One region of the Streptomyces sp. NPDC057002 genome, then DNA from elsewhere that is predicted to be linked to it. Evidence: riboswitches for the same ligand, from Rfam matches in the RefSeq annotation. Region 1 holds a riboswitch; each other region holds the start of a gene.
The links. A riboswitch is a leader RNA that binds a small molecule or an ion and turns the genes downstream of it on or off. The one in region 1 is predicted to bind thiamine pyrophosphate.

Region 1 (6,180 bases):
ACGGCGACAAGGGCGTCATCACCGTCACCGACGTGGACCCCGCCGGCATCAAGGCGACGGTCACCGTGTACCTGCAGAACAACGGCGCCGACGCCAAGAAGGTCGGCGAGCAGGAGGTCAAGGGCTCGCGCGAAGGCACCACCATCACCTTCGCCGAGAACTGGAAGCCCAACGCGGAGTACCGCATCCACGTGAAGGCCACTCCGTACGTCGACGAGGACATCAAGCCGAACCTCGTCACCCCGGCCACCGCCTGCAAGAAGGAGGAGGAGCCGCCGCCGGCGACTCCCCCGGCCACGCCGACCCCGTCGGCCTCCCCCTCGAAGCCCGCCGAGGAGACCGGCACCCCGGCTCCGACGCCGTCCGAGAGCGAGAGCACCACGCCGGCGGGCAACGCGCCCGGCCCGGCCGGTGACTCCAACCTCGCCGAGACCGGCGCCGACTCCAACACCGGCATCATCGCCGGGATCGCGGCGGCCCTGGTCGTCGTCGGTGGTGGCGCGGTGTTCTTCGGCATGCGCCGTCGTGGGGCGAACAGCGACAGCTGACGCCTGCGCGCACTCTGATGTGGCCCGTCCCGTGACACGGGGCGGGCCACGTCCGTCTCACCCGAACGTCGCCCGTTCCAGCCAGAACTCCAGCAACTCCCGCTCCCCCAGCACCTCCAGTTCCGGAGCGTCCAGCGGCAGCCGCCGGTAGAACGCGAGCAGGACGGAGGTCAGCGGCCCGCGCAGGGCGACCGTGGCCTTCTCATGGCCCCGGCGCCAGGTGACACCGTCCTCGGTGAGCGCGATGAGCCACTCGGCGTTCACCTCGGGCCCGGTGTCGGTGGCGTGCAGGTGGATACTGCGGCCCGGGCCGCGCAGTTCCCTCGCCGCGATGTCGTCCGGGTCCGTCCGCTGCACGTACTCCACGATCTGCAGCCACTCGTCGATCGCGTCGGCGGCGATGTCGGGCGCGACCTCGTAGGGCAGTCCGGCGGCGAGCGTGGCGTCCGCTCGGTGCACGGTGACCTCGTGCGCCATCCGGCGGGCCCAGAACCCGGCGTTGAGGATCCCCGCCCAGCCCCACACCTTCGCGTCCGGCCCGGCCTCCCGCAGCGCGGCGACGACCTGCTGGCCCGCCTCCCCCAGCCACGCGTCCAGCGCGGGGGCGTCACCCCCAGCCTCGGGCCCTTCGACGCCCGGCACCTCCTCCTCGGGCACCTCCTCCCGCGCCCGGGTCCGCACCATGAGCTCCACCCAGCGCAGGGCGCCGCCCGTGTGCCGGACCAGCTCCTCCAGCGACCAGTCGGGGCAGGTCGGCACGGTGGCGGACAGCTCGGCGCCCGAGGTCACGACCGACCTCAACAAGCCGACCTGGTGGGCGATTTCGTCGCAGTAGCGGTCGTGCGCGAGGAGTGTCATGACCCGCACCCTAGGGCGACCAGGATCAGTCGAGCACGACGATTTCGGCCGCGTCGAACTCCACTCCGGCCTCGTCCCCGACCTCCGGCGCCGCCCGCAGCGCGCACGCCGCCTCCAGGTGCGGGGCGTCCTCCGGCTGGAGGCGGACGGCGACATGGGTGCCCTTGAAGGTGCGGGCGGTCACCGTGCAGCGCAAGCCCGCGTGGGCGGGCACCAGGCGCACGCCGGCGGGACGCACCAGGAGGGTCCGGGTGCCCTGCGGGGCGCCCTCCGGCACCGGCACCTTGCCCCACGGTGTGTCCGCGGCCTCCGCACCCACCGTCGCCTCGACGACGTTCTCGAAGCCGAGGAAGCGGGCCACGAACGCGTCGGCCGGCCGCTGCCAGACCTGAAGCGGCGTACCGGACTGGGCGATCCGTCCGTCCCGCATCACCACGACCCGGTCGGCCAGTGCGAAGGCCTCCCCCTGGTCGTGCGTCACGGCGAGGACGGTCGTGCCCAACCGGCCGAACAACTCCCGCAGTTCGACGACCAGGCGTTCCCTCAGCGACCGGTCGAGCTGGCCCAGCGGCTCGTCCAGCATCAGCAGCCGGGGGCTCGGCGCCAGGGCCCGGGCCAGCGCCACTCGCTGCTGTTCCCCACCGGACAGCGCGGCGACGGCCCGGCGAGCCGCGCCGGGCAGCCCGACGAGGTCGAGCAACTCCCGCACCTGATCGGCCTGCTGCCGCTTGGACGCCCCGTGCATGCGCAGCCCGAAGGCGACGTTGCCGCCCACGTCCCGCTGCGGGAACAGCTGGTGGTCCTGGAACATCAGCCCGACCCCGCGCCGGTGCGCGGGCACGCCGGCCTGGTCGCGCCCGTCGAGCGCCACCCGCCCGGAGTCGAGCGGCTGGAGCCCGGCCACGGCCCGCAGCAGGGTCGACTTACCGCTGCCGCTGGGCCCGAGCACGCACACGATCTCATGCTCGGCGACCTCCAGATCGACGGCGTCCAGCACGGCCCGCCCGCCGAAACGGACCGTCGCGCCCTCCAGCGCCAGCAGCATCAGAACTCCCCTGTCCGGTCGGCGGTCCTGAGCCTCTCCAGCACCAGCAGGGCCACCGCGCACACCACCATCAGAATCGTCGAAAGGGCCATCGCCTGGCCGTAGTTGAGCTCCCCGGGCCGCCCCAGCAGCCGCGCCACGGCCACCGGCAGCGTCGGACTGTCGGGCCGCGCGATGAACACCGTCGCCCCGAACTCCCCGAGCGACACCGCGAAGGCGAACCCGGCGGCGATCAGCAGCGCCCGCCGCACCATCGGCAGGTCCACCTCCCGCCACACCCGCCAGGGCGAGGCCCCCAGCACCGAGGCCGCCTCGCGCAGCCGTACGTCCACCGCCCGCAGCACGGGCAGCATGGTCCGCACGACGAACGGCACCCCGACCAGCGCCTGCGCGAGCGGCACCAGGATCCACGAGGACCTCAGATCCAGCGGCGGCTCGTCGAGGGCGATCAGGAACCCGAAACCGACGGTCACCGCGGAGACCCCGAGCGGCAGCATCAGCAGCGCGTCGAAGCCGCGCACGAACCGCCCGGCGTCCCTGCGGGTGAGCGCGACGGCGGCGAGGCCGCCGATCACCACGGCGATGACGGTGGCGGCGACGGCGTACTCCAGGGAGTTGCCGATCGCCTCGATCGGCGGCACCAGGAACACCCCGCCGTCGGCCCTGGTCAGCGCGCGGTAGTAGCCGAAGCCGGGCGCGTCCAGGGACCGCTGGACCAGCACCGCGAGCGGCAGCAGAAGCAGCACGACGATCGTCAGCAGCACCCCGCCCAGCAGCGCCCACTGCCCGGCGCCGCGCGGCCGGCGCGCGGTCACCGACGCGTCCACCAGCCGCAGCGCGGTCTCCCGCCGCCGTACGGTCCAGGCGTGCAGGGCGAGGATGGCGCCCACGGCGACGAACTGGATCAGCGTCAGCACGGCCGCCGTGGACAGGTCGAAGATCTCCGACGTCTGCCGGTAGATCTCCACCTCCAGGGTCGAGAAGGTGGGCCCGCCGAGGATCTGGACGACACCGAAGGAGGTGAAGGTGAACAGGAAGACCATGAGCGCTGCGGCGGCCACCGCGGGCCCCAGCGCCGGCAGCGTGACCTGCCGCCAGGCCCTCCAGGGTGACGCCCCGAGCATCCGCGCGGCCTCCTCCTGCCGCGGGTCCAGCTGCGCCCAGAGCCCGCCGACGGTCCGTACGACGACCGCGTAGTTGAAGAAGACGTGCGCGAGCAGGATCGCCCACACAGTGGTGTCGAGCCGTACGCCCCACAGCTCGTCGAGCAGCCCGCCCCGCCCGACCAGCGCCAGGAACGCCGTACCGACGACGACCGTCGGCAGCACGAACGGGACGGTCACGGCCGCCCGCAGCACCTGCTTGCCCCGGAAGTCGAAGCGCGCGAAGACATACGCGCCGGGGAGTGCGATCAGCAGGGTGAGCGCGGTGGAGACCAGCGCCTGCCAGGTGGTGAACCACAGGACGTGCCGGACGTCGGACTGCGCCAGCACCTCCCCGATCCGCCCGAGCCGCCAGGCCCCGTCGACCTTCAGGCCACGCGCGACGATCGCGGCGACGGGGTAGGCGAAGAACGCGGCGAAGAACGCGACGGGCAGGGCGATGAGCCCGAACCGCGCCGCGCTCCCGCGCCGGTCCTTGCGGACGGCTACTTCAGTACGAGTGAGGTCCACGACTTGACCCACTGGTCACGGTTGTCGGCGATCTTCGCCGGGTCCATGGTCTCGGGATCCTCGGCCTGCGGCCCGAACTTCACGAACTCCGGCGGCACCTGGGCGCCCTCGCGCACCGGGTACACGAACATGTTGAGCGGCATGTCCTCCTGGAACCGCTGGGAGACCAGGAAGTCGAGGAACGCCTTGCCCCCCTCGCTGTTCTTCGCGTTGCTCAGCAGCCCGGCGTACTCGACCTGCCGGAAGCAGGTGCCCTGCGCGACCCCGGTCGGTGCCGTGCTCGGCTTGGGGTCGGCGTAGACGACCTCGACGGGCGGCGAGGAGGCGTACGACACGACGAGCGGCCGGTCGCCCTTGGCCTTCTTGCCGCCGGCCGAGCCGGAGAACTCCTCGTTGTAGGCCTGCTCCCAGCCGTCGACGACCTTCACGCCATTGGCCTTGAGCTTCTTCCAGTAGCCCTCCCAGCCCCCGTCGCCGTACTTCGCGGCGGTACCGAGCAGGAACCCGAGGCCGGGCGAGGAAGCGGAGGCGTTCTCGGTCACGAGCAGGTTCTTGTACTGGGGCTTGACCAGGTCGTCGAAGCTCTTCGGCGGCTCCAGCTCGTGGTCGGCGAAGTACTTCTTGTCGTAGTTGACGCAGATGTCGCCGGTGTCGACGGGCGTGACCCGGTGCTTGCCCTGGTCGGCGCGGTACTCGGCCTTGATCCGGTCGGATCCCTTCGCCTCGTACGGCTGGAACAGCCCATTGTCGAGCGCCCGCGAGAGCAGCGTGTTGTCGACGCCGAAGAAGACGTCGCCCTGCGGGTTGTCCTTGGTCAGGATCGCCTTGTTCACGGCCTGCCCGGCGTCGCCGTCCTCCAGGACGTTGACCTTGTAGCCGGACTGCTTCTCGAAGGCGGCGATGACGCCCTTGGACGCGGCCCACGAATCATGGCTGACGAGGGTCACGGTCTCGGAGTCGCCGGACCCCTGGCCGCCGCCGGAGGACCCGCACGCGGCGAGCGTGCCGGCCATACCGAGCCCGACGACCACAGCCGTCAGCCGCTTTCTCTTGATGCTCACTGGATTCCTCCTGGATGACCAGGAGAAGACGCGGCCCCGCCCGGGAACTCAGGGGTCCCGGGCAGGGCGCAACAGCTCGAGTGATGACCGATCTCCCTACCCAGAATGACCTGGGCCAGGTTCGGAGGGTCTGCGGCCGTGTGCCGCACTCTCAGCGCTGTGGCGCTCCCCTGTCGGAATATGAAGGTGTATGTACGACGGTCAGACTACCGTTCGGTGGCCGCGAGCTGACCACACGCCCCGTCGATCTCCTGTCCACGGGTGTCCCGGACCGTCACCGGCACACCATGGGCGGCGATGGCCTCCACGAACGCCTTCTCGTCCTCGGGCCGCGAGGCGGTCCACTTCGACCCCGGCGTCGGGTTCAGCGGAATGAGATTGACATGCACGGGCTTGCCCTTGAGCAGCCGCCCGAGCCGGTCGCCCCGCCAGGCCTGGTCGTTGATGTCCCGGATCAGCGCGTACTCGATGGACAGCCGCCGCCCGGACTTGGCGCTGTACTCGAACCCGGCGTCCAGGACCTCCCGGACCTTCCACCGCGTGTTCACGGGGACGAGGGTGTCGCGCAGCTCGTCGTCGGGCGCGTGCAGCGAGATGGCGAGCCGGCACTTGAAGCCCTCGTCGGCGAACCGGTGGATCGCCGGCACGAGACCGACCGTCGAGACGGTGATCCCGCGCTGCGAGAGCCCCACCCCGTCGGGCTCGGGGTCGGTGAGCCGCCGGATGGACCCGATGACCCGGTTGTAGTTCGCGAGCGGCTCGCCCATGCCCATGAACACGATGTTGCTGAGCCGCGCGGGACCGCCGGGAACCTCCCCGTCCCGCAGCGCCCGCATGCCGTCGACGATCTGATGCACGATCTCGGCGGTGGACAGATTCCGGTCCAGGCCCGCCTGCCCGGTCGCGCAGAACGGGCAGTTCATCCCGCACCCCGCCTGCGAGCTGATGCACATGGTCACCCGGTCCGGGTAGCGCATCAGCACGGACTCGACGAG
Region 2 (6,180 bases), on a different contig from region 1:
GGCAGACTCCCACAAGCATCAACGACGGCACGTATAGCCTCGGGATTAGAATCTTTTGCACCCTGCCCAATTATCCGCTGGAGAAAGTGCTGCGCAGTCTCTGAGGGGAAAGTTTCCAAGTCGATACGTGTGGCTCCTTCAAGGCCACGCAGTCGACTTCGACTAGTTACCAGAACATGGGCGGATCCGCCGGGAGGGCAGAGAGGGCGTACTTGAGATTCATCTGCTGCATTATCGAGAACAACAATAAGGCATCGATTTGCCGTTACGCTTCGATACTTATCTAAACGGGCATGCGGATCTGTGGGAATCTCATCCTCTGGGATTCCAAGTGCGTGGATGAATCTTGCCATGACTTCTTCAGGTGCTGCTGGTTTTTCGTCAGCACCCCGCAGATCTGCGTAGAGATTTCCATCCGCGTACGTCCCAGTTGTCTTATATGCAACATGGACCGCCAGGCTAGTTTTTCCAACGCCAGGCTTTCCGGTGATCAGGGTCACTGTTCCAGGAGCCTGGTTTTCGATGCAATGAATCTCCTCCTCACGCCCAGTAAAGTCTGGCACTTCTGGCGGGAGAAGATGCGATTGGGTGGTGGCCGTTCCCCGCCCCCCGCCTCCCATTGACAAGTTTATGAACGTCGGGTTAGTTAGGACCGGACCGCTGTTATCGCCGCCAATAGCGACTGAAGCATCACCACTAGAATCGACACTGCGTCGCATCAAGATGCCCCACTCGACTCACCGCTGTAATCGGTCTCAATGGAGCCTTCCGCGTCCCCGCTGATAGCCACTGAGCCAGCCCCTGCCGCTGTGACGCCGTGAGACTGCGGATGGCTGGCAGACGTTGCCGCCACATCGCTTACCCTCGTCCTGATCGTCGCGCGGGACGAGCCAGCCACAACAACTGAGCCGGCACCTGTCGCTGCCACGGAAGGCTGCCCGGAGCCGGGAGTACGACTGAGGTAGTACTGCAGTGCTGAGCCGAGTAGTACGAGGACGATGAGTGTGACCCACCAACCCCACGCTGCCTGGTCCGTGATCACGTTGGTGACCAACCCTGTTGCAGAAGCCGCCACAACCGTAAGTGCAGCAGCAACCCCGCGCTTGGCAATCTCCGACACATGACCCCCATTGGTGAGGTGCGATCAGATGCCTAGCGTTACACAGTGCACCTTTCCTGGGTGCTCGGACGCTGACAAACTTCTGTGACCTGGCGCAGGGGGTAGTGCACGAGAGCCGCGGAGCGGGGTGTAGAGCACTAGTACTCGGATGCTCCTGGTGGGCGGCAGAGATCACTATCTCCACCGCCCAACGCCATGGGCTGATCAGTCAACGACCGGCAGATATACCCGGTTGCCGCTAGCCGCGAACTCCTTCGACTTCTGGAGCATTCCCTCAGCGATCTCCTCAGACGAGGCTCCCTCAGCCGCCGCACCACCGAACCGCTCTGTGATGCTTTGGCTAATCTTCATGCTGCAGAACTTGGGACCGCACATCGAGCAGAAGTGAGCCGTCTTGGCGGGCTCCGCCGGCAGGGTCTCGTCGTGGAACTCCCGTGCCGTGTCCGGGTCGAGGGCCAGGTTGAACTGGTCCTCCCACCGGAACTCGAAGCGGGCGTCGGACAGCGCGTCGTCCCAATCCTGGGCACCCGGGTGTCCCTTGGCGACGTCGGCCGCGTGGGCGGCGATCTTGTAGGTGATGACGCCGGTCTTGACGTCGTCACGGTTCGGCAGGCCCAAGTGCTCCTTGGGTGTGACGTAGCACAGCATGGCCGTGCCCCACCAGGCGATCATCGCGGCACCGATGCCGGAGGTGATGTGGTCGTACGCCGGCGCGACATCCGTGGTCAGCGGGCCGAGCGTATAGAACGGAGCTTCATCGCAGATCTCCTGCTGAAGGTCGATGTTCTCCTTGATCTTGTGCATCGGGACATGGCCCGGGCCTTCGATCATGGTCTGTACGTTGAAACGCTTGGCGATCCGGTTGAGTTCCCCGAGCGTTCGCAGTTCAGCGAACTGTGCCTCGTCGTTGGCGTCCGCGATGGAGCCGGGCCGCAGTCCGTCGCCGAGCGAGTACGTGACGTCGTACGCGGCGAGGATCTCGCAGAGTTCCTCGAAGTGCTCGTACAGGAACGACTCCCGGTGGTGCGCGAGGCACCAGGCGGCCATGATCGAGCCGCCGCGGGAGACGATGCCCGTCTTGCGGTTGGCCGTCAGCGGCACATAGGCCAGGCGCACGCCCGCGTGGACCGTCATGTAGTCCACGCCCTGCTCGGCCTGTTCGATGACCGTGTCCTTGTAGACCTCCCAGGTCAGATCCTCGGCCCGGCCGTCGACCTTCTCCAGGGCCTGGTAGAGCGGCACGGTGCCGATGGGGACGGGGGAGTTGCGCAGTACCCACTCACGCGTGGTGTGGATGTTGCGGCCGGTGGAGAGGTCCATGACCGTGTCGGCGCCCCAGCGGGTCGCCCAGGTCATCTTCTCGACCTCCTCCTCGATGGAGGACGTCACCGCCGAGTTGCCGATGTTGGCGTTGACCTTCACCAGGAACCTCTTGCCGATGATCATCGGCTCGATCTCCGGGTGGTTGACGTTGGCCGGCAACACGGCCCGGCCCGCGGCGATCTCGTCGCGGACCACCTCGGGCGAGACGTTCTCCCGGATGGCCACGTACTCCATCTCGGGCGTGATCTCGCCGCGACGGGCGTACGCGAGCTGCGTGACCGCCTCGCCGTCCCGGCTGCGACGCGGCTGACGCGGGCGGCCGGGGAAGACGGCGTCGAGGTTGCGGAGGCCGCCGCGGGGCGAGGTGTGCTTGATGCCGTCGTCCTCGGGACGGACGGGGCGGCCCGCGTACTCCTCGGTGTCGCCGCGGGAGATGATCCAGTTCTCCCGCAGCGGCGGCAGGCCCCTGCGGACGTCGGTGTCGACGTGTGGATCGGTGTACGGGCCCGAGGTGTCGTACAGCGTGACAGCCTGCCCGTTGGTGAGATGCACCTGCCGAACCGGCACGCGCAGGTCGGGGCGGGTGCCCTCGACGTACGCCTTGTGCCAGCCGATGGACTTCCCGGCCTCCTCGGACTGTGCGTCCTGAACGGAGGCAGGCGTGCGTGCGTCCTTGTCGGTCATGAGACCTACTCCCTACGCCGGCATTACCCGGTAACAGGTTCGGCGGTCGACGCAGCGGTTTCCGTCTGCCGACGTTCCGTGTGAAACATCACTCGACTTCGGTGATGTTTCATGTGAAACATCGCTGGGACGGAGGTCAGCGCCCTCTCAGCCCGGTGCTCCGAGCTCCCGCGTGTACAAAAGGTGCCCCCACGCTAGCGGCAATTCTGGCGCGGTGAACAGAGGGCCCCCCTCGTTCTTGCGATGATCGGTCGGTGACCACGACGCAGCGTCCCCCTTACCCACCGCCCGAGCCGCCTCGCGGATCCGGCGCCGGAAACGGCAACGGCCGGGGAGACGGCCACGATTTCGTCCCCGGGTCCGGGTATGGGCCCGGGACGGGTTTCGGTCCTGGGGCCGGAGCTGGTGCTGAGCGTGGTTCCGGCTATGCCGGGGGATACGGGCCGGGCAACGGCCAGGGCGGCGGCTCAGACGGTGGGCATGGAGTCGGCCCCGGCGACGGGCAGGGTCCGGGTTCCGGAGACGGACACGGACACGGAGAGGGTTCCGGGACCGGAGGAGGCGACGGCCACGGACACGGACAGGGTTCCGGGACCGGAGGAGGCGACGGCCACGGACACGGACCCGGACCCGATTCCGCTCCAGGTGGCGGACACGGGCACTCGCACAGCCACGGTCCGGCCACACCCGTCTCCATGCATCTGCGCAAGATCATCGCGGCGATCCTGATCCCGTTCGGCGCGGCCGTGCTGGTCGGTCTCGTTGTGCTGTGGCCGGGCGGCGCCCCGTCGCACGAGCGCACCGGTGTCGGGTTCGACCGGCAGACCGAACAGGCCTCGGTCACCAAGGTCGTGGAGATCAGCTGCAAGGAGGCCGGCGCCTCCGGGGTCCCGCCGACCGGCGACACCTCCACCGCCGAGGGCTCCTCCGCGGTGCAGCAGGAGAAGGGCACCTGCAAGCGCGCGACGATCCGGGTCGACAGCGGCAAGGACAAGGGCCGCACCTTCACCGAGATCATCCAGCCGGACCAGTCCCGCCAGCTGCACGAGGGCCAGAAGGTCGTGGTCGCCTACGAGCCCTCCGCGCCGAAGGACCTGCAGTACTCGGTCACCGACATCAACCGCCGTCTGCCCATGGGCCTGCTGGCCGGCATCTTCGCGCTCGCCGTCGTGGTCGTCGGGCGGCTGCGGGGGGTCATGGCCCTCATCGCACTGGCCATCAGCTTCATGGTGCTGAACTTCTTCATCCTGCCCGCGATCCTGCAGGGCTCGAACCCGCTGGTCGTGGCGGTGGTGGGCTCGAGCGCCATCATGCTCATCGCCCTGTACATGTGTCACGGACTGTCCGCACGGACCTCCGTGGCGGTGCTCGGCACCCTCATCTCCCTGCTGCTGATCGGCGTCCTCGGCTCGGTGTTCATCGACTGGGCCGCGCTCACCGGCAACACCGACGACAACACCGGTCTGATCCACGGCCTCTATCCGACGATCGACATGAGCGGTCTGCTGCTCGCCGGCGTCATCATCGGTTCGCTCGGTGTGCTCGACGACGTGACGGTCACACAGACCTCGGCGGTCTGGGAGCTGCACGAGGCCAATCCGTCGATGGGCTGGCGCGGGCTGTACCGCGCGGGCATCCGGATCGGCCGTGACCACATCGCCTCGGTCGTCAACACGCTCGTCCTCGCCTACGCGGGTGCCGCCCTGCCGCTGCTGCTGCTGTTCTCCATCGCGCAGAGCGGAGTGGGGACGGTCGCCAACAGCGAGCTGGTCGCGGAGGAGATCGTGCGCACGCTGGTCGGTTCGATCGGCCTTGTCGCCTCGGTGCCGGTCACCACCGTTCTGGCCGCGCTCGTGGTCTCGGCCGACCGCCCCAAGGAGGAGCGCGCCGTGGAGGCCTCTGCGGCTCCGGCACGCGGGGGGAGGGGCCGGCGGCGCAAGCGCTGACGTCTCTGAGCCAGACGTCCCAGCGCCACACCGCCGAAGCGTTCCCGCAGGGTCGGCGGCATCCGGTGAAGCGTTACTCCACCGTGCCGCCCGACGGGTGTCTCACCCGGCGCCCTGTTCCGCCAGGATGCGGTCCAGCGCCTCGTCGAGGTGGGCGTCGAAGTCGGCGAGCGAGCCTTCCTGGCCCAGCGGCACCAGCTTGTCGGTGCGGTCGAGGAAGGCGACGAGCGGTGCCGTGGAGGACCGGAACAACGCCTGGTCGCTGCCGACCTGAAGCCGGATCAGCACCTCGCCCAGCGTGTCCGGTTCGACGGGAGTGACCCGCACATCGCCCTCGCCGCACGGCTGGCCGACGCCGTCGATCAGCAGCTCCCGGCCGAAAGCCCACGTCACCGGTGCGTCACCGGGCAGGTGGAACGTCAGCCGGACGGCATAGGGATCACTGGTCTCATAGCGCAGCTCCACCGGAATGCGGAAGGAGAGCTCCTCGGACACGAGAAAGCTCATCATGACCTCTGCTTGTACGGACTCGCGCATCGCTAACCCCGTCATTCGCCGTGACTGGCCGGGAACGAACCTCTGACACTTGATGGAATCTTGCTGAACGTACACAGCAGATCACAAGGAGTGAGTTTTCACATACTGATAGAGAGCGCCAGCGACCCGAGTCGCCGCCCGATCTCGCTCTGCAACTGCCGGGCCGCGGGCAGCAGCCGGTCCTCCTGGTGGGCGGGCAGCGAGATGGCCATCGTCGCGGCCGTGGTGCCGAGGGTGAGCGGAATCGCCGCGCAGACCGCGCCCAGGGCGTACTCCTGACGCTCGGTCACCGGTTCCATCCGCCGCATCCGCTCCAGGCGCCGGAGCAGGCTGTGGTTGTCCCGCACCGTGTAGGGCGTGAGGGGCTGCACCGGATAGCGGTCGAGGTGGTCGCGGCGGGCCTCCCCGTCCAGCTGGGACAGCAGGCACTGCCCGATCGCGTGCGCGTGCCCGGTCTCCCGGAAGTCGGCCCACTCCTCGACCGCCGGGATGCCCGGGGTCTCGGAAACGCACATGACTTCGATCTCGCCCTCTCGGTACGCCGCGTAGTAGACGGGGACGCCGAGCAGG
Region 3 (6,180 bases), on a different contig from region 1:
TGATCAGCGGCACGCCCTCGGTCGCGGGGTGCGTCATCAGGGCCCGGAACGGGTCCTCGCCGATGTGGCCGACGCCGATGTTCTCGTGCCGGTCCTTGTGCGCGCCCACCACGTCCTTGGAGTCGTTGGCGTGGATCAGTTTCAGCCGGCCCTCGCCGACCGTGTCCACCAGCAGGTCCAGCGTCTGGTGCATGCCGCTCGGGCCGGTCAGGTCGTGCCCGGCGGCGAAGATGTGGCAGGTGTCCAGGCACACGCCGAGCATCGGGTGGGAGTCCAGCGCCTCGAAGTACGGGCCGAAGTCCCAGGTCCGCGAGCACAGCGAGGCGCCCTGGCCGGCGGTCGACTCCAGCAGCAGATACGGGTCGTCGTCATGGGTCAGCTCGTCCAGCAGCGGCAGCAGGTGCTCGCGCACCTGCTTCAGCGCCACGGACTGCTCCCGGCCGCCCGTCGCGCTGCCGGTGTGCACGACCACGCCCAGCGCCCCGATCTCCCGCCCGCGGCGCAGCGAGTGCCGCAACGACTCCACCGACCGCTCCACCGTCGCCTCGGTGTGCGAGCCGAAGTTGATCAGGTAGGGGGCGTGCACGTACGCCGGGATCGACTCGGCCTCGCACACCGCGCGGAACGCCTCGTCCTGCTTGGGGTTCCCGGCCGGTGTGGCCCAGCCGCGCGGGTTGGCGACGAAGACCTGGACGGTCTCCGCCTTCAGATCACGGGCGTACGACAGACCGACGGAGTGCAGCCCACCGGCCACGGGGACATGGCCGCCCACCGGGTTGCGGGAGGGGCCGGACAGCTGATTGTTCACCCGTTCAGGGTGTCATGCGGCCGGCCCTGCCCCGTCCACGGGCTCCCTGCCCGCGCCCGTCACCTGATCTTGATGGTGATCGTCGAACCCTTGGGCGCGGTCTGGCCGCCCTCGACGGACTGCCCCTTGACCTCGTCGCCGAACAGCCCGAGCAGACCGCGGTCCTCGTCGACCTGGAACCCGGCGCTCTCCAGTGCCTGCGTGGCGTCGTCGACGGTGTCGCCGACCACGTCCGGGACCTCGATCATCTCGGGGCCCTTGGACAGCGTCAGCGTCACCGTGTCGCCCCCGGCCGCCCGGCCGCCGGCGTTCGGGGTCTGCTTGACGACCTGGCCCTTGTCGAACTCGGAGGAGTTGACCCGCTCGGTGGCGACCCTCACCTTGAGCCCGGCGTCCTGGAGCTGCGCCCGGGCGTCGGCTTCGTCCGCGCCGGTGACATCGGGGATGTCGATGGGGCTGCCCTTGCTGACGACCAGCGCGACGGCGGTGCCCGCGCGCACCTTCGTGCCGTCGGCGGGCCGCGCGGAGATCACCGAGCCCTTCGGCACGTCCTCGCTGAACTCCCGGGTGACCATGCCCGGCTCAAGACCGTCCTCCTTCAGCTGGGCCCGCGCCTTGGCCAGCTGCTGGCCCTCCAGGGCGGGCACGCGCACGGTCTCGGGGCCGTCGGAGACGGTGATGCTCACCGAGTCGTTGCCACGGATGCGCGTCCCGGACTTCGGGTCGGAGCTGATGATCTGGCCCCGCTCCACGGTGTCGCTGTAGGCGTGCTCGACCTTGCCGAGATCCAGCCCGGCGTCCTCCAGCCGGCTCTCGGCCTCGGTCTGCGTCTTCGCCAGCAGCGGGGGGACCTCGGTGAACTGGCCCGAGTTGATGTACCAGATGCCGCCGCCGAGGCCCAGCACCAGCAGCACGGCGACGACGATCGCCAGCGGACCGCGCCGGGACCCCGGGCGGCGCCGGGACGGCGGGGGCGGCGGGGACTCGAAACGGCTGGTGCGGTTGAGCGCCGCCTCGGACGTCTCGTCGTCCTCGTTGACCGGCAGCGGGCGCAGGGTCCCCAGCGCGCGCGGGATCACGCTCGTACGGTCGTCGGCGCCGTCGTGCTCCGCGGAGAGCGCCTGCGGCGGCACCATGTCCAGCTGCTCCGCGCTCAGCCCGGCGCGACCGTCGCGGACCCGCGCGAGCAGCGCCACCGCGTCGTGCGGGCGGATGTCCGGGGTGCGGGCGGTCGCCGAGGCGACCATCTCGTCCAGCTCGTAGGCCAGACCGGGTACGGCGGCCGACGGCGGCGGGACGTCCTCGTGCAGGTGCTTGTACAGGATCACGGCCGGGGAGTCCGCGTCGTGCGGCTTGTCGCCGGTCAGCATCTCGTACAGCATCACCCCGCACGCGTACACGTCGACGCGGGGGTCCGCGGTGCCGTTCTCTATCTGCTCGGGTGCGAGGTACGCGACCGTGCCGAGCACGGTCCCTGTGGTGTTCGTCACCGTGTCCACGGCACGGACGAGTCCGAAGTCGGCGACCTTCACCCGGCCGTCGTCCCCTATCAGGACGTTCTCGGGCTTCATGTCCCGGTGCACGAACCCGGCGCGGTGGGCGGCGCCCAGCGCGGCCAGCACCGGCTCCAGGATGTCCAGGGCGGCCCGCGGCTGCAGGGCCCCGCGCTCGCGCAGTACGTCCCGCAGGGTGCAGCCCGCGACGTACTCCATGGCGAGATAGACGTACGAGCCGTCGGTGCCCTGGTCGAAGACCTGCACCACGTTCGGATGGGCCAGTCGGGCGACGGACTTCGCCTCGCGGATGAACCGCTCGACGAACGAGCCGTCGACGGCGAGCGAGGGGTGCATCACCTTGAGCGCGAGAACGCGGTCCAGCCGGGTGTCCACAGCCCGGTAGACCGTCGCCATCCCGCCGACGGCGATCCGCGCGTCGATGCGATACCGGCCGTCGAGCACCTGCCCGACCAAGGGGTCCTGAAGGGTCGTGTCCACGGAGGCGAGTGTACGAGCCACGACCGACAGCCCGCCGCCCCGTCCGGATTCGGGCCGGTACTGCGACTGACCTGTGACGTGTGTCCCGGGCCGTGGCCCCCGGTCACCGGAAGGCGGGCCGCTCCGGGTCCAGTACGGCCACGCCCTCCGTCGGGGACGACGCCTCCGCGAAATGCCGCCGCGGGATGCGCCCGGCCCGGTACGCCAGCCGCCCCGCCTCCACGGCATGCCGCATCGCGTCGGCCATCAGGACCGGCTCCTGCGCCCGCGTCACCGCCGAGGCGAGCATCACACCGGCGCAGCCCAGCTCCATCGCCAGCGCCGCGTCGGACGCCGTACCGGCGCCGGCGTCGAGGATCACCGGCACGCGCGCGTGCTCGACGATCAGCTGGAAGTTGTGCGGGTTGCGGATGCCGAGCCCGGAGCCGATCGGCGAGCCGAGCGGCATGATCGCCGCACAGCCGGCGTCCTCCAGCTTCCGCGCAAGCACGGGGTCGTCATTGGTGTACGGCAGCACCGTGAACCCGTCGTCGACCAGCGTCTCGGCCGCCTCCAGCGTCTCGATCGGATCCGGCAGCAGTGTGCGCTCGTCGGCGATGACCTCCAGCTTGACCAGGTCCGTGCCGAGGGCCTCGCGCGCGAGACGGGCCGTGAGGACGGCCTCTCCGGCGGTGAAACAGCCCGCCGTGTTGGGCAGCACCCGGATACCGAGCCGGTCCAGGACGGACAGCACCGAACCGTGCACCGAGGGGTTCACCCGGCGCATCGCGACCGTCGTCAGCTCCGTCCCGGAGGCGACCAGGGAACGCTCCAGCACATCGAGGCTGGGCGCCCCGCCCGTGCCCATGATCAGTCGGGACGTGAAGGACGTACCACCGAGGACAAACGGATCGCCGGCCATGGTCAGCCTCCTTGGACGGCGGTGAGGACTTCCACGCGGTCTCCCTCGGCGAGGGACGTGGCCGGCCACTGCGCGCGCGGGACGACGGTTTCGTTGAGGGCGGCGGCCACTCCGGAGGGTGAGGCGGTGAGCGACCTCACGACGGTGTCGAGAGCCGTGCCGGGCCGGACGTCCCGGGGCTCCCCGTTGACGGAGATGTTCATACGGGCTGCTCCGTGAGTGCGGTGGCGGTACTGAAGCGCTTCGGGGTGAAGGGGCGGGCTTCCTCGGGGAGTTCGCCCGCCGTCAGGACGTGCGCCATGGCGTCGCCGGTCACCGGGGTGAGCAGGACACCGTTGCGGTAGTGCCCGGTGGCCAGCAGCAGACCCTCCAGGCCGGTCGGGCCGAGCAGCGGCGCGTTGTCGGGGGAGCCGGGCCGCAGTCCGGCGCGGGTCTCCGTGAACGGCAGCTCGGTGATGCCCGGGACCAGCTCGTGCGCGTCGCGCAGCAGCTCGTACACGCCGCCCGCCGTCACGGTGGTGTCCCAGCCCGTTTCCTCGCTGGTCGCCCCGATGACCAGCTCGCCGCTCTCGCGCGGCACCAGATAGACATGGCTGCCGCGCACGACCGCGCGCACGGTCCGGCTCAGGAAGGGCCCGTGCCGCCCCGGCATGGTCAGCCGTACGACCTGCCCCTTCACCGGCCGCACGGGAGGCAGTACGTCCTCGGGGACGCCCGCGAGCCGTCCGCTGAGGCTGCCCCCGGCCAGCACCACCTGCCCGGCGTCCAGGGCGGTCCCGTCGGCCGTGACGACGCCCGCGGCCCGGTCCCGCACGACGGTGAGCCGCTCCGCCCATGCCCGGTGGAAGACCACCCCCGCCCGTTCGCACGCCGTCACCAGCGCCCCGGACAGCCGCCGCGGGTCGATCTGGTGGTCGCCGTCGACGCGCAGCCCGCCGCGCACGCCCGGCGCGAGCATCGGCTCCAGGCGACGGCACTCCCGCCCCGACAGCCACTGCGACTCCAGGCCGGACTGTTGCTGCAGGGCGTGCAGTTCGCGCAGATGCGCCCGGTCGTCGGCGTCCAGGGCGACGGCGAGCGTGCCGCAGCGGCGGTAGCCGAGGTCGTGGCCCGTGAGGTCGGTGAGCTCGGCCGCGAAGTCCGGGTAGCGCCGGGCGGAGGCGAGGTTCAGACCGAGCAGGGTCTGCTCGCCGTAGTGCAGTTCCGTGACGGCGGCCAGCATGCCGGCCGCCACCTGCGCGGCCCCGCCGCCCGGCTCGGGGTCCACCACGGCCGTGGTGAGCCCGCGTTGTGCGGCCCGCCACGCGGTGACCAGGCCGATGATGCCGCCCCCGATGACGAGGACGTCTGACGTTCGCGTACGCGGCATGGGCGTCCAGCCCCTCCCTTCGCCGGCATGACCCGGATCAGGTTCGTACGGTCGGAGGCCGCCAGCCTCCCTCTCAGCCCGGTGCGTCCGGGCTCCCGCGAGTGCTCTACGTTGGCCACCCTAGCCCGATGCCGTATGTCGCAGTAAGGGAGCCTCCGTCCATGGCCCGATCCCTCGACGGTCTTCTCCTCGCCCCGGTCGCCGACCAGGCCCCGGGCCAGGTGGGGACCCGCACCCGGTTCACGTACCACGAGAAGGACGGCGAGATCTGGGCCGAGTACTCGGGCGGCGACGTCGTACGCGGCCACCTCGTGGGTACCCGGGAAGGTGACCGGCTGGACTTCCGGTACGTACAGCTCAAGCAGGACGGAACCACCTCCTCGGGGCACTGTGTGTCGACGGTCGTGGAGCTGCCCGACGGGCGGGTGAGGCTGGAGGAGACGTGGGAGTGGGAGTCGCAGCGGGGCAGCGGGACGAGCGTTGTGGAGCAGGTCACTGCGCATGAGCACTGACTGACAAAACGTCAGTTGTCTATGGTGATCAGGTGAGCGAGCAGACGCAGGAAGCAGGTCCGTCCGCGCCGCGGCGCGTGGTCGTGGCGGGTGCGGGCATGGCCGGTGTGCAGACCGCGGTCGCCCTGCGGGAGCAGGGCTTCAGCGGCACCGTGATCCTCATCGGCGCCGAGCCCCACCAGCCGTACGACCGGCCCCCGTTGTCCAAGGCCGTCCTGCTCGGCAAGGCCGAGGGCTCCGCCTTCGACCTCGACTTCGAGGCCCTCGGCATCGAGCTGCGGCTCGGCTGCGAGGTGCTGGGCCTGCGCCCCGGCGATCACGAGCTGGACACCGAGGACGGGCCCGTGCCGTACGACGCCCTCGTCGTCGCGACCGGCGCCGAGCCGGTCCGGCTGCCCGGCGCGGAGGGCGTGCCGGGCGTGCATCTGCTGCGCACCCTGGACGACGCCGAGCGGCTGCGGCCCGTGCTGGCCCGCAAGCACGACATCGTGGTCGTCGGCGCGGGCTGGATCGGCGCGGAGTTCGCCACCGCCGCGCGCGAGGCCGGCTGCGCGGTGACCGTCGTGGAGGCCGCCGAACGGCCGCTCGCCGGGGCG

Region 2: it holds a riboswitch for thiamine pyrophosphate, as region 1 does, so the genes downstream of both, thiC (phosphomethylpyrimidine synthase ThiC) here and ACFT32_RS33725 (thiamine ABC transporter substrate binding subunit) in region 1, are expected to answer to the same signal.
Region 3: it holds a riboswitch for thiamine pyrophosphate, as region 1 does, so the genes downstream of both, thiO (glycine oxidase ThiO) here and ACFT32_RS33725 (thiamine ABC transporter substrate binding subunit) in region 1, are expected to answer to the same signal.

What each region holds. Positions count from the first base shown of each region.
Region 1 is NZ_JBHURZ010000008.1:115,663-121,842, forward strand. Features, by position in the region: gene ACFT32_RS33705 (LAETG motif-containing sortase-dependent surface protein) at 1-548, shown strand, start outside; gene ACFT32_RS33710 (maleylpyruvate isomerase family mycothiol-dependent enzyme) at 606-1,406, opposite strand; gene ACFT32_RS33715 (ABC transporter ATP-binding protein) at 1,432-2,451, opposite strand; gene ACFT32_RS33720 (ABC transporter permease) at 2,451-4,124, opposite strand; gene ACFT32_RS33725 (thiamine ABC transporter substrate binding subunit) at 4,100-5,137, opposite strand; TPP riboswitch at 5,261-5,367, opposite strand; gene rlmN (23S rRNA (adenine(2503)-C(2))-methyltransferase RlmN) at 5,392-6,180, opposite strand, start outside.
Region 2 is NZ_JBHURZ010000004.1:704,751-710,930, reverse strand. Features, by position in the region: gene ACFT32_RS23250 (ATP-binding protein) at 1-620, opposite strand, end outside; gene thiC (phosphomethylpyrimidine synthase ThiC) at 1,325-3,127, opposite strand; TPP riboswitch at 3,120-3,309, opposite strand; gene ACFT32_RS23240 (YibE/F family protein) at 3,382-5,073, shown strand; gene ACFT32_RS23235 (SsgA family sporulation/cell division regulator) at 5,176-5,610, opposite strand; gene ACFT32_RS23230 (IclR family transcriptional regulator) at 5,709-6,180, opposite strand, start outside.
Region 3 is NZ_JBHURZ010000011.1:275,626-281,805, reverse strand. Features, by position in the region: gene ACFT32_RS40440 (deoxyribonuclease IV) at 1-808, opposite strand, end outside; gene pknB (Stk1 family PASTA domain-containing Ser/Thr kinase) at 868-2,802, opposite strand; gene ACFT32_RS40430 (thiazole synthase) at 2,906-3,703, opposite strand; gene thiS (sulfur carrier protein ThiS) at 3,706-3,906, opposite strand; gene thiO (glycine oxidase ThiO) at 3,903-5,072, opposite strand; TPP riboswitch at 5,070-5,181, opposite strand; gene ACFT32_RS40415 (hypothetical protein) at 5,234-5,584, shown strand; gene ACFT32_RS40410 (NAD(P)/FAD-dependent oxidoreductase) at 5,617-6,180, shown strand, end outside.